4 regions of the Streptomyces sediminicola genome follow, and region 3 is predicted to be linked to each of the others. Evidence: riboswitches for the same ligand, from Rfam matches in the RefSeq annotation. Region 3 holds a riboswitch; each other region holds the start of a gene.

What was found. Region 3 has a riboswitch for cobalamin ahead of VM636_RS10025 (ribonucleoside-diphosphate reductase subunit alpha). Riboswitches for the same ligand answer to the same signal wherever they lie in the genome.
Region 1: linked by a shared signal. The riboswitch ahead of VM636_RS01330 (ABC transporter substrate-binding protein) and the one ahead of VM636_RS10025 (ribonucleoside-diphosphate reductase subunit alpha) in region 3 are both predicted to bind cobalamin.
Region 2: linked by a shared signal. The riboswitch ahead of VM636_RS02140 ((2Fe-2S) ferredoxin domain-containing protein) and the one ahead of VM636_RS10025 (ribonucleoside-diphosphate reductase subunit alpha) in region 3 are both predicted to bind cobalamin.
Region 4: linked by a shared signal. The riboswitch ahead of metE (5-methyltetrahydropteroyltriglutamate--homocysteine S-methyltransferase) and the one ahead of VM636_RS10025 (ribonucleoside-diphosphate reductase subunit alpha) in region 3 are both predicted to bind cobalamin.

What each region holds. Positions count from the first base shown of each region.
Region 1 is NZ_CP144555.1:278,199-281,397, reverse strand. It holds gene VM636_RS01335 (iron ABC transporter permease) at 1-471, opposite strand, end outside; gene VM636_RS01330 (ABC transporter substrate-binding protein) at 468-1,499, opposite strand; cobalamin riboswitch at 1,541-1,732, opposite strand; gene VM636_RS01325 (zinc-binding dehydrogenase) at 2,029-3,027, shown strand; gene VM636_RS01320 (hypothetical protein) at 3,085-3,199, shown strand, end outside.
Region 2 is NZ_CP144555.1:463,238-466,436, reverse strand. It holds gene VM636_RS02155 (MFS transporter) at 1-15, shown strand, start outside; gene VM636_RS02150 (sugar O-acetyltransferase) at 172-753, shown strand; gene VM636_RS02145 (TetR family transcriptional regulator) at 764-1,321, shown strand; cobalamin riboswitch at 1,836-1,965, shown strand; gene VM636_RS02140 ((2Fe-2S) ferredoxin domain-containing protein) at 2,026-2,439, shown strand; gene VM636_RS02135 ((2Fe-2S)-binding protein) at 2,449-3,180, shown strand; gene VM636_RS02130 (siderophore-interacting protein) at 3,194-3,199, opposite strand, start outside.
Region 3 is NZ_CP144555.1:2,324,437-2,327,635, forward strand. It holds gene VM636_RS10020 (sodium:solute symporter family protein) at 1-993, shown strand, start outside; cobalamin riboswitch at 1,421-1,560, shown strand; gene VM636_RS10025 (ribonucleoside-diphosphate reductase subunit alpha) at 1,684-3,199, shown strand, end outside.
Region 4 is NZ_CP144555.1:6,629,563-6,632,761, forward strand. It holds gene metE (5-methyltetrahydropteroyltriglutamate--homocysteine S-methyltransferase) at 1-1,712, opposite strand, end outside; cobalamin riboswitch at 1,895-2,085, opposite strand; partial or broken gene entE (2,3-dihydroxybenzoate-AMP ligase) at 2,419-2,622, shown strand; gene VM636_RS29205 (antitoxin) at 2,734-2,994, opposite strand; gene VM636_RS29210 (metalloregulator ArsR/SmtB family transcription factor) at 3,078-3,199, opposite strand, start outside.

The sequences.
Region 1 (3,199 bases), 2.0 Mb from region 3:
CAGCGCGCCCAGGGCGCCGGCGAACGCCGAGACCGGCAGTGACGCCGCACCGAAGACGGAGATCCCGAACACGATCACCGAGACCGCCCCGAGCGACGCCCCGGAGGAGACGCCCAGCAGGTACGGCTCGGCCAGCGGATTGCGCACCAGCGCCTGGAGGGCGGTGCCCACCACCGCGAGCCCGGCGCCGGTCACGGCCCCGAGGACCACGCGCGGCGCCCGGACGTCGAGGACGATCGTCTCCCGGGCCCGCGTCCAGTCGGGCGCCCCCCAGTCGGCGCCCAGCGCGTGCGTCACGATGCCCCAGACCTGGCCGGGCGGCACCCGCACCGAGCCGATCGCCAGCCCCGCCGTCAGGGAGGCCAGCAGCAGCACGACGAGGACCGCCACCGTCGCGGCCAGGCCCGTCCGGCCGGGGTGCCGGACGGGCCCGGGGGCCGTGGTGGGGGTCCGCGGGGCGGGAGCCGTCACCGGAAGCTCGCGGGGTGCAGCCCGCGGGCCAGGTCCTCGACCAGGTGCGCGGAGCGGACCCCGACGAGCGTCGCGGTCAGCGGCAGGACCACGAACCGCTTCTCGCGCACCGCGGGCACGTCCGCGAGCGCGGGCTGCGACAGCAGGAACTCCTTCTTCTGCTCGACGCTGCCGGCACCGGCGTAGTCGTAGATGGCGATGACCTCGGGCCGGCGCTCGACCACCTGTTCCCAGGAGACGTCGCCGAAGACCTCGTCCAGGTCGGAGAAGACGTTCTTCCCGCCGGCCAGCCGGATCAGGTCGGTGCCGAGGCCCTTGCCGCCGGCGGTGAAGGCGCTCTTGTCGCCGCTGTCGTAGACGAAGACGGGCACGGTGGGCGCGTCCCGGACCGCGGCGGCGGCCTCGTCCACGCGGGCGCGGAGGCCGGCGACGAGACGGTCGGCGCGTTCGGACACCCCGAAGATCCGGCCGATGGTGCGGATCTCCTCGTAGGTGTCCTCCATCGTCACCTTGTCCCGGCCGCAGTACTCGCGATTGAGGTGGGTGTCGATCCCGGCGTCGGCGAACGCCGTGCGGGAGCGGCCCTCCTTCTCCGCGAACGCGCTGCCGTAACCGCCGTAGACGAAGTCGGGCTCCGCCTCCAGGATCGCCTCGAAGGACGGCTCCCGCTTGGCCAGTTCGGGGACGGACGCGAAGTCCTCCCGCAGTTCGGGCAGGACGGCGGAGTCGGGGAAGGCGGTGCCCACCATCCGGTCCTTCAGCCCGAGGGAGAGCATCAGTTCCGCCGGGTGCTGGTGGATGGTGACCGCGCGGGACGGCGGTCTGTCGTACGTGGTCGTGACACCGCAGTTGTCGACGGTCACGGGGAAGCCCGCCGGAGCGGACGCCGTGGCCTTCGCGTCCCCGCCGGTGCCGGGGGAGGTGCCGCAGCCCGCGGTGAGCAGGACGGCCGCCAGGGCGAGTGCGCCGGCGGCGCGGGCCGGGCGGCGCCGCCTGGCGGGGGACGGCGGTCGCAGGGAAGGGGGCATGCCGGAATACACGTGAAGCCTCCTGGGGAGTCCGCGCTCCTCGGAACGGGCCCGCGACAGGCCAGTGTCCTGACTCCCGGATCGACGTTCCCCCCGCCTTCCCGCGCGGCGCGCAGTGGCATGTCGAAGGGTTGCACTCCCCGGTCACAGTGGCGGGACCGTGCCGGATTCACACCGGCTTCCTGTCTCCCGTCGCGGCGATGACCCGACGATCCTACGTTCCCTCAGGTGACGGCGAGGCGCCGGGACCGCGATTTCCCGCTCCCGGCCGGGAACCCGCCGCCCCGCCTGCCGACCGTCTTCCGGGGCCGGGCGGGAGCGGCGGCGGAGGCGGGAGGGGCGGACCGGGCGACACCGCCCTCGTCCGCGCGGTGCTCGGCCCGCACCGCCGGCCGCCGGGGCGGCGGGCACAGCGCACGAGCCCTCAGCCGCGGGGGCCGGATCGGCGTGGTCGGCGGACGGAGGCGAGCCGTCGCCGGTGGGTACGTGAGAGCGTGGACCGCGAGGGCGGGGCGTCGGAGGAGGAAGCATGGCCGAAACCGTGCCCGCCCAGATGCGGGCCGCGTACATCGACTCCGTCGGCCCGGCGGAGGGCATCCGTCACGGGCCGCTGCCCGTCCCGCCCGTCGGGCCCACCGACGTGCTGGTCCGCGTCCGGGCCGTGGCCGTCGACCCCGTGGACACCTTCGTACGCTCCGGGGCCTACCCGACCCCGCTGCCGTTCCCGTTCGTCGTCGGCCGCGACCTCGTCGGCGAGGTGGCCGCCACCGGGAGCGGCGCGGTGGGCTTCCGGCCGGGGGACCGGGTGTGGTGCAACAGCCTGGGCCACGCCGGCCGGCAGGGCGCCTGCGCCGAGTACGCCACGGTCCCCGCCGACCGGCTCTACGCCGCACCGCCCGACCTCGACCCCGAGCACCTGGTGGCGGCGGCCCACCCGGCCGCGTCGGCCTGGCTGGCGCTCTTCCGGCACGGGCGGCTGACGGCGGGGGAGACCGTGTACGTCGGCGGCGGGGCCGGCAACGTCGGCGGCGCCGCCGTGGCCCTCGCCGCCTCGGCCGGCGCCCGGGTGATCGCCACCGCACGCGCCGAGGACGCCGCCGCGGTACGCGCCCTCGGCGCCGCCGAGGTCCTCGACCACCGCGCCCCCGGCCTGGGCGAACGGCTGCGCGCGGCCCTGCCCGACGGCTGCGACGTCCACCTCGACACCTCCGGCCGGGCCGACCCGGCCGACGCCGTCGACCTGCTCGCGCCCCGCGGCCGGCTCGTCGCCATGGTCGGACTGGGCGGCGCCGCGGCCCCGTTGCCGCTCGGCCGGCTCTACACCAAGGACGCGAGCATCGTGGGCTTCGCCCTCAGCAACGCCACCACCGACGACCTCGCCCGCGCCGCCCGGCAGGTGGTGCGCCTGCTGCGCGGGACGCCCTGGCGCCCGCGCGTCGCCGACCGCCTGCCGCTGTCGATGACGGCACGGGCCCACCGGCGGCTGGAAGACGGTGAGGTGAAGGGCCGTCTGATCCTTGTCCCGTGATTTCCCGGCGTATGGGCGCGAAGTGCGGGCACTCGAAGGAGCGGAGGTGGATAAAAGATGGTTCCCTTGCTTCTCGTTCTTCTGCTGGCCCTGATTCTTTTCGGTGCGGGTTTCGCCCTCAAGGCGTTGTGGTGGATCGCCGTCATCGTCCTCGTGGTGTGGCTGCTGGGCT
Region 2 (3,199 bases), 1.9 Mb from region 3:
ACCCGGCGGCCGTGAGGTCAGGGTCGTGAGGTCAGGGGAGTGAGGGCGGGCGCGGGTGGGGCGGGCCGGGGCCATGACGGGGGGAGCGGGGCGGGTCGGCCGGAAAGCCCACGGCGGACGACTCGCGCGGCGAGGGTACGTACGTACACTCCCGGGTGTACGGTCGTACGCATGCCGACGGACCACTTCGCCGGGGACCCGCGCACCCAGCTCGAACGCATGCGTGCGGGCGACCTCTACCTCGCCGACGACCCCGAGATCGCCCGCATGCAGCAGCGGGCGGTACGGCTGGCCGCCCGCTACCAGGCCGCCTTCGCCGAGGACGCGGACGCCGCCCGGCCGCTGCTCGCCGAACTCCTCGGCTCGCTGGGGGAGGAGGCCCAGGTCCGGCCGCCCCTGTACGTCGACTACGGCACCCACATCAGCATCGGTGCCCGCACCTTCGTCAACTACCAGTTGACTGCGCTGGACGTCGCCGCCATCACCATCGGTGAGGACTGCCAGATCGGGCCCAACGTCCAACTGCTCACACCGACCCATCCGTTGGAGCCGGGGCCGCGCAGGGACAAACTGGAGGCCGCCCGGCCCATCGTCATCGGCGACAACGTGTGGATCGGGGGCGGCGCCATCGTGCTGCCCGGCGTCACCATCGGCGACGACTCCGTCGTGGGCGCCGGAGCGGTCGTCACCAAGGACGTGCCGCCCGGTGTCGTCGCCGTCGGCAACCCGGCCCGCACCGTCCGGACCCTGTGAGCCCGCTGCCGTGGCCACCGGACACACCGACCCCCAGCGCCGCGAACGCATCATCGCCGCCACCCTCGACCTCATCGCCGAGGAGGGCATCGCGCGGGTCTCCCACCGGAGGATCGCCCAGCGCGCCCAGGTGCCGCTGGGGTCCATGACGTACCACTTCAACGGCATGGACCGGTTGCTGCGGGAGGCGTTCGGCAGGTTCATCGACCACATCGTCGCCGTCTTCGACGCCCACCTCGACGGCGTCGCCGACCAGGACCATGCCCGCGAGGCGGTGGCCGACCTCGTGCACGCCCTGTCGGAGGGCAGCAGGCGCGACCTCGTCCTCACCCAGGAGCTGTACACCCTCGCGGCCCGCTCCCCCTCCTACCGCGAACTCACCCACACCTGGATGCGGCACAGCCGGGTCCGCCTGGAAGCGCACTTCGACCCGGACACGGCCCGCCAACTCGACGCCCTCATCGAGGGGCTGACCCTGCACCGGGCCCTGGACCGGGAACCGCACGACCGTGCCCTGACGCTCGAAGCCGTCACCCGGATCACCACGCGGGGCGGTCCGGCCACCTGAGCGGGACCGGGCCCGCCGCGGAACACACGGGCCCGCTGAACCGCCCGTGCGGCATGGTCCTGACCGCCGTGCCGCACGGGCTCCCTCCCCGAGCCCGCCCCGGCGTGGGATGTGAGCCCCGGGACGGTCGGGAGGGTGCCCGGGGCGGGGCGGGGCGGGGCGGGGTGGGGTGGCGCGGGGCGCGTGCACCGGGCCGGGCGTGCGTCCCCAGGGCCGGACTTCCGTGCCGGGCCGGGAACCGGGCGGGGTCCGGGCGTGCGCCCCGAGGTTGGTCTGCCGCGCCGTGCCGGTCCGGGCGTGCGCCCCGAGGGGCGCCGGGCCGGGAACCACCGCGGGCCGGTGTGCGGAAGGAACCGGGCGCGGGTTCGGGTAGGGCACCCCGGGCCGGAAGCCACGCCGGACCACGGTCCCGCCGTGCTCGGCCCGTCCCGTCCCGCCGGTACGGCTCGCCCATCCGGATGACGCGGAGCCGTACCGGATGCGAGGATGGCCCGCGACAAGGCGACGGCGAACCGAGGAAGCCGGTGGAAATCCGGCGCGGTCCCGCCACTGTGATCGGCGAGCGGACCCCGTTCGAGGCCACGGCCCGCACACCCGCGGGCGGGAAGGCCGGGGCGAGCATCGACCCGAGAGCCAGGAGACTCACGCGGTCGCCCCTCCACGGACGCCGGGGCGGATCTCCCCGGGGAGAGGACCGATGCGCCATGCCCGCGTCACCCGGCGAGGCGGCCCCCGCCGCCCACTCCGCCTCCCGCACGACCCCCTCCACCGCCTACGGCGCCCCGCCCTGCCGGGTCGTCGTCTGCCGGGACTGCTGCTGCGGCACGCCCAAGGTGAGCGGCGACCACGCCGCACAGACCGCACGCCTGCGCGCGGAGGTCCCCGTCCGCGTCTCCACCTGCCTGGACGTCTGCGACCAGGCCAACGTCATCGTGGTCCAGCCCTCCGCCGCCGGCCGCGCGGCCGGCGCCCGCCCCGTCTGGCTGGGCCTGGTCAACGACCCGTACGCCACCGAGGACGTCCTCGCCTGGATACGCGCGGGCGGCCCCGGCATCGCGGACCGCCCCGAGATCCTCGACCTGTACGCCTTCACGCCGCCGCGCCGCGCGGCCCGTTGAGGCCGCGCCGTGTCCGCGTCCCCGCCCGCCGCCGCCCGCGCCGACGAGGCGAGCGTGACCGCCGCCCTGGCCGACGTCGCCCGGTACGGCGGCTTCTTCGCCCTCACCGTGGGCGGCCCCGCCGAGGGCTGGCACCCCGTGGGCGCCGCCTACGCCCGTGGCTTCGCCGACCTGGCCCGCGCGGTCGCCGAGCGCCACCGCGCCCCGGAACCCCGCGTCGGCCTCTCCATCGCCCACCTCGGACACGTCGCCCGGCTGTGGTCGCCCGCCCTGGCCTGCACCGTGGTCCACGGCATCGTCCCGGACCTCACCGCACTGCAACGCGCCGACGACGGGCCCGCGCTGCGCCTGCCCCGCGCCGCCGGCTGGCACGCCGCCGCCCTCCCGGACCCCGCCGGCGCGCTCGCCGGCCAAGTCCACGCCCACCTCCGGGCCTTCGCCGCCGGGCCGCACCCGCGCATCGCGCACCGCCTGCTCGACGGCAACGCCGCCTCCGCGCTCGCCGAGGCGGCCCGCGCCCTGCTCGCCGCCCATCCCGGCCTCCGTGGCGTGCTCGCCGCCCTCACGGCCGACCTGCTCGGCAGGCCGCCGCTCACCGGCACGGGCCGGCTCGCCGGGGCGAACCTCGCCTTCCGCCGCCGGAGTTGCTGCCTCTACTACCGGGCCCCGGCGGGACGCCCCTGCGGCGACTGCTGCCTGACCGCGCCGCACGACACGGCCCGCGCGGAGGACGGCACGTGAGGGAGGCCGGGGATCAGGC
Region 3 (3,199 bases):
ATCATCTACATCCCCGTCAAGCTGGGCGGCTTCGACGCCGTCTTCGCCAAGGCGGGCGCGGCGTTCGAGCAGACCGACCCGGCCACCGGGCAGCCTCGGGGCGCGCTGGCACCCGGCGAGGCGGGCCGGTGGACGTACGCCACGCTGGCGCTCGGCTCGGCGCTCGCGCTCTTCATGTACCCGCACTCGATCACCGCGACGCTCTCCTCGCGCAGCCGCGAGGTGATCCGCCGCAACACCACGATCCTGCCGCTGTACTCGCTGATGCTCGGCATGCTCGCCCTGCTCGGCTTCATGGCGATCGCCGCCGGGGTCCGGGTGAGCAACGGGCAACTGGCGATCCCGCAGCTCTTCGAGGACATGTTCCCGGACTGGTTCGCGGGCGTGGCGTTCGCGGCGATCGGCATCGGCGCGCTGGTCCCGGCGGCCATCATGTCCATCGCCGCGGCCAACCTGTTCACCCGCAACATCTACCGGGACTTCATCCGGCCGGACGCCACGCCGCACCAGGAGACGCGGGTGTCCAAGGTGGTGTCGCTGCTGGTGAAGGTGGGCGCGCTGGTCTTCGTGCTGGGCATGGACAAGACGGTCGCCATCAACTTCCAGCTCCTCGGCGGCATCTGGATCCTGCAGACCTTCCCGGCGCTGGTCGGCGGCCTGTTCACCCGCTGGTTCCACCGCTGGGCGCTGCTCGCCGGATGGGCGGTGGGCATGGTCTACGGCACGGTCGCCGCGTACGGGGTGGCCTCGCCGACGCAGAAGCACTTCGGGGGCTCGGCGAAGGAGATCCCGGGCATCGGGGAGATCGGCTACATCGGGCTCACCGCGTTCGTGCTCAACGTCCTCGTGACCGTGGTGGCGACGGTCCTGTTCAAGGCCGCGGGTGCCCCCGAGGGCGTCGACGAGACCCGCCCCGGCGACTACACGGCGGACGTGGGCGATCCCGGCGTCGAGGCGGAGCTGCCCCCGGCCACGGCGGAACCGACACGCTGACGGCAAGACGAAGGGCGGGGCCGAGGGCCGCCGGGCGTGTCGGGGGGCCTTCGGAACGCCCCGGGGCGGGCCGGCTCGGCGTGCCGGGCCCCTCGGGTTGTCCGCGGCGAACCGGCCCGGCGCCTCCGGGGCCGGTTCGGCGTGCCGGCCCGACGCGGTCGGCGTGCCGGGGCGCCGTGCTGCGGGGACGGGCGCCTGCCGGGCGTGTCCCCGGGGCGCCGACGGCCGTACGGGCGCGTCCGCCGGACGCCCGCGGAAGGCCCCGTGCCCGGGCCCGGGCAAGCCCGTCGGCCCGGTCCGAAGCCCGCCCGGCGGCGGGCCCGGGGGTGTCCCGGACGCACGGTCCGGGGGTCACTCTACTCACCCCGCGTCGCCCCTCCGATACCAGCCTGACACAACATCTGGGGGTGCTCCCGGGGCCTGGCACAAGATGTATGCTCATGCTCGCTGTCGCCGCAGGGGAATCCGGTGTGAATCCGGAACTGTCCCGCAACGGTGTACTTGTGCGTGTTCGCGTGGCCCGCACAGGCTTCAGTCCGAGGACCTGCCGACAGTGCGCCCCGGCCGTCCGGCCAGGGTGCCATGACGTCCGGGCCTCGTGGAATGGGCCGGTGGACGCGACGCCCCCGTGCGCTCGTGAGCTGCCTCCGCCCTCCGCCAGGCCCCGTGCCGAGCGAGGGAGTGCCCCACGTGACCATCGCGCCAGCCGATCCGGCCTCAGCGACCCCCGTGTCCGCGGAACCCGACGGACCCGGTGCCGCGCTGCTGCGGACCCTGACCGCGCTGACCGCCGACCTCCCCGACGCCGACCCCGGCCGGGTCGCCGCCGCCGCGCTGCGCGGCCGGTCCGCGCGGGCCGACGAGGCGGAGCTGCGGGACCTCGCCACGGAGGCGGCGGCCGGACTGATCTCGGAGGACCCGGTCTACTCCCGGCTGGCGGCCCGGCTGCTCACCCTCGGCATCCGCGCCGAGGCGGCCTCCCAGGGCGTCACGTCCTTCACCGAGTCGGTCGCCACCGGTCACCGCGAGGGGCTGATCGCGGACCGCACCGCCGCGTTCGTCCGGCTGCACGCCGAGCGCCTGGACGCGCTCGTCGACCCGGACGCCGACGACCGCTTCGGCTACTTCGGCCTGCGCACCCTGCACAGCCGCTACCTGCTGCGGCACCCGATCACCCGCAAGGTCGTCGAGACGCCCCAGTACTTCATGCTGCGCGTCGCCGCCGGTCTCGCCGCGGACGACTCGGACCGCTCGGTGGCCGAGGTCGCCGCGCTCTACGGGCTGATGAGCCGGCTCGACTACCTGCCCTCCTCCCCCACCCTCTTCAACTCCGGCACCCGGCACGCCCAGATGTCGTCCTGCTACCTCCTGGACGCCCCCAGGGACGAGCTGGACTCCATCTACGAGCGCTACCTCCAGGTCGCCCGGCTCTCCAAGCACGCCGGCGGCATCGGCCTCGCCTACTCCCGCGTCCGCTCCCGGGGTTCGCTGATCCGCGGCACCAACGGGCACTCCAACGGCATCGTCCCCTTCCTGAAGACGCTCGACGCCTCCGTCGCCGCGGTCAACCAGGGCGGGCGGCGCAAGGGCGCGGCGGCGGTCTACCTGGAGACCTGGCACTCCGACATCGAGGAGTTCCTGGAGCTGCGGGACAACACCGGCGAGGACGCCCGCCGCACCCACAACCTGAACCTCGCGCACTGGATCCCGGACGAGTTCATGCGGCGCGTCGACGCCGACGGCACCTGGTCGCTGTTCTCGCCCTCGGACGTGCCGGAGCTGCCGGACCTGTACGGCGAGGAGTTCGACGCGGCCTACCGCGCGGCGGAGGCGGCCGGCCTGGCCCGCAAGACGCTGCCGGCCCGCGAGCTGTACGGCCGCATGATGCGCACCCTGGCGCAGACCGGCAACGGCTGGATGACCTTCAAGGACACCTCCAACCGCACCTCCAACCAGACCGCCGAACCGGGCCACGTCATCCACTCCTCCAACCTCTGCACGGAGATCCTGGAGGTCACCAGCGACGGGGAGAGCGCGGTCTGCAACCTGGGCTCGGTGAACCTGGGCGCCTTCGTGAGCGGCGACGACATCGACTGGGAGCGGCTGGACACCACCGTCCGCACCGCGGTCACCTTCCTCGACCGGGTCGTCGACATCAACTTCTACCCGACCGAGCAGGCGGCCCGCTCCAACACCCGCTGGCGCC
Region 4 (3,199 bases), 4.3 Mb from region 3:
ACCGGACCGGTGAGCATGCCCTTGACGGGACGGCCGGTCAGCGACTGGGCGTACGTCGTCCAGGTCACCGTCATCGGCGCGGGGCGCGCGATGTCACCGGCCAGCACCGGCGGGCGCACGTACCGGGTGCCGTACGACTGGACCCAGCCGTTGCGGGTCGCCAGGTAGCCGGTGAGCCGCTCGGCGAAGTACTGCACCATGTCGTTGCGCTCGGGTTCGCCGTGCACCAGCACGTCGATACCGGCCTTCTCCTGGAACGAGACGACCTCCCGCACCTCGGTCCGCATCCGCTCCTCGTACTCGGGCCGGCCGATCCGCCCGGCCCGCAGGTCGGCGCGGGCCGTCCGCACCTGCGTGGTCTGCGGGAACGAGCCGATCGTCGTGGTCGGCAGCAGCGGCAGGCCGAGGCGGGCGCGCTGGGCGGCGGTCCGCTCCGCGTAGGGCAGGCAGCGGCGCCCGTCGGCGTCGGTCACGGCCGCGGCGCGGGCGCGCACCGCCGGGTCCCGGGTGATCGGCGAGTCGGCGCGGGAGGCCAGGTCGGCCCGGTTGGCGGCGAGTTCGGCGGCGATGGCGTCGGTGCCGTGGGCGAGGCCGCGGGCCAGGGTGACGATCTCGGCGGTCTTCTGCCGGGCGAAGGCGAGCCAGCGCAGGATCTGCGGATCGATGTCCCGCTCGTCGGCGGTGTCCAGCGGCACGTGCAGCAGGGAGCAGGAGGCGGAGACGTCGACCCGGCCGGCCAGGCCCAGCAGCGTGCCGAGAGTGGTCAGTGAGCGGGCGAGGTCGTTGACCCACACGTTGCGGCCGTCGACGACGCCCGCGACGAGCCGCTTGCCCGGCAGCCCGCCCACGGCGGCGAGATCGTCCAGGTTGCCCGCGGCGGCCTCGGCGAAGTCCAGCGCCAGCCCCTCGACCGGCGCCTTCGCCAGCACCGGCAGCGCGTCCCCGAGCCGGTCGAAGTAGGAGGCGACCAGCAGCCGGGGCCGGTCCTCCCGTCCGCCGAGGTCGCGGTAGGCCCGCCCGGCCGCGTTCAGTTCGGCCGGCGTGCGGTCCTGGACCAGGGCGGGTTCGTCGAGCTGGGCCCACGCGGCGCCCGCCGCGCGCAGGTCGGCCAGCACCTCGGCGTAGACGGGCAGCAGCCGGTCCAGCAGGGTGAGCGGGTCGAACCCCTCGGCGACGCCGGGCGCGGGCTTGGCGAGCAGCAGGTAGGTGACCGGTCCGACCAGGACCGGCCGGGGGGCGAGGCCCTGCGCGAGGGCCTCGCGCACCTCGGCGACCTGCCGGGAGGAGTCGGCGGTGAACACGGTGTCGGGGCCCAGTTCGGGCACCAGGTAGTGGTAGTTCGTGTCGAACCACTTGGTCATCTCCAGCGGCGCCACCTCCTGGGTGCCGCGGGCCATGGCGAAGTAGCCGTCCAGCGGGTCGGCGGCGACGGCGGCACGGTGCCGTTCCGGCACGGCACCGACCATGACGGTGGTGTCGAGCACGTGGTCGTAGTACGAGAAGTCGCCGGTGGGCACCTCGTGGATGCCGGCCTCGGCGAGTCGCCGCCGGTTGTCGCGGCGCAGTGCGGCGGCGGTGGCGTGGAGGGCGTCGGCGCCGACGCGGCCCTTCCAGTAGCCCTCGACCGCCTTCTTCAGTTCCCGGTTCGGGCCCTGACGGGGGTAGCCGTACACGGTGGCCCGTGCTGCCGCGGCTGCGGACTCGGTGGTCACGGAGATCTCCTTCGCGAGATGGATCCCTGAGGTCCCGGCGACGGGACGAGTGCGCGAAGGGGTGACGGACCGGACGGGACGACAGCACGCCGGTCCGCCGCGCTCGTCCGTCTGGTGTGTACGCCGACCCGCCCTCGAGGTCACCGGGATGTCCGGGCGCGCGGGGTGCGCGCTCGGGCAGGTGGCAGGTCTTCGGACTCGCGGGCACGTCCTTCTCGGTCACCGAGGAGGACACCTACTGACCGTCGCTTCCCAGGCCCTTCGGCCCAGTGCTCATGACGGCGGTCGTTCCCGCTCACCGCTGCGGGGCAGTCCCGGATTCCCACCGGGTTCCCTCTTGCGACGCATCCCGCCTGGCGGACGGGGCGAACCAGCTGCACCGCCCACCCTAGACGCCCACGCCCTTGGGCGGGCGACACGTCCGCCATGCGGATGGCGGCGTGGACACCCGCCGGGCACCGGTGCCGCCCCACGGCGTCGTGCGGAAGGTGCGGTGCGGCCCCCGCCCCGGCGCGGCAGACGGTTCCCCGGCGGGACGCCGCGACGGCCGGGCGGATCCACGCCACCGGGTCGCGGGACGGTCGCACGCCGCCGCCCGGGACGGGCGCCGCGGCTCTCGCCGCCGGGCCCGCGACCCCGCCCGGCGGGGGCGGTCCGCCCCGCGTTCAGGCGGGGGCCGTCGCCGGCGCGGCCACCGGACCACCTCGAACCCGCCCCCCACCTCGGCGAACGCACCTGCGCCTACGTCATCCTGCGCTCCGGCGCCGAACGGCCCCGGCCGGTGGCGATCACACGCTTCGTCCACGAACGGGGGCCGGCCGCGTACGAGGTGCCCGACCGCGTCGCGTTCGTGACCGAGTTCCCGCGGACCGGTGTCGGCAAGGTCTCCCGGAAGGACCTGCGGGCCGCGCCCGCACCCGACCCGCACGCCGGACGCCCCGCCCGCCGCACCGCCTCCTCCCGGACCTCCGAACAGCCCTCGGGCCCGGGAGCGGGAGCGGCGCGACGGGGGAGCGGCCGGTCAGGACTTCTTCTCGTCCTTGCCGTCCTTGTCGCCCTTCTCGTCCTTGTCGCCCAGCTTCCCGACGAAGTCCTGCGCCTTGTCGACCGCCGTGTCGATCTTGTCGCTGTGCTTGCCGCGGGTCTTGCCGTCGACGAACTCGCCGACCTTCTCCAGTCCGTCCGAGATCTTGTCGCCGTGCGTGCCGGCGACCTCCTCGGCCTTCTCCTTCAGGTTCTTCAGGGCGTCCTTGTCCTTGAGGTTCTTCAGCGCGTCGAACATGCCGGCCTCGTGTCTCCTTCACTCAACTGCCTGGTGGAAGCACGATTTTACGGTGCGACGGTGCCCGGTATGCCCCGCAGCGGTCAGGACGGCGGTTTCGCCCCGGTGTCCGTGCGCAGGTCCGCCAGCAACTCGGCCTGCCCGGCCAGCACCCCGGACAGGATGGTGCGGGCCACCGCGAGCAGTTCGGCGATGTGCGGACTGG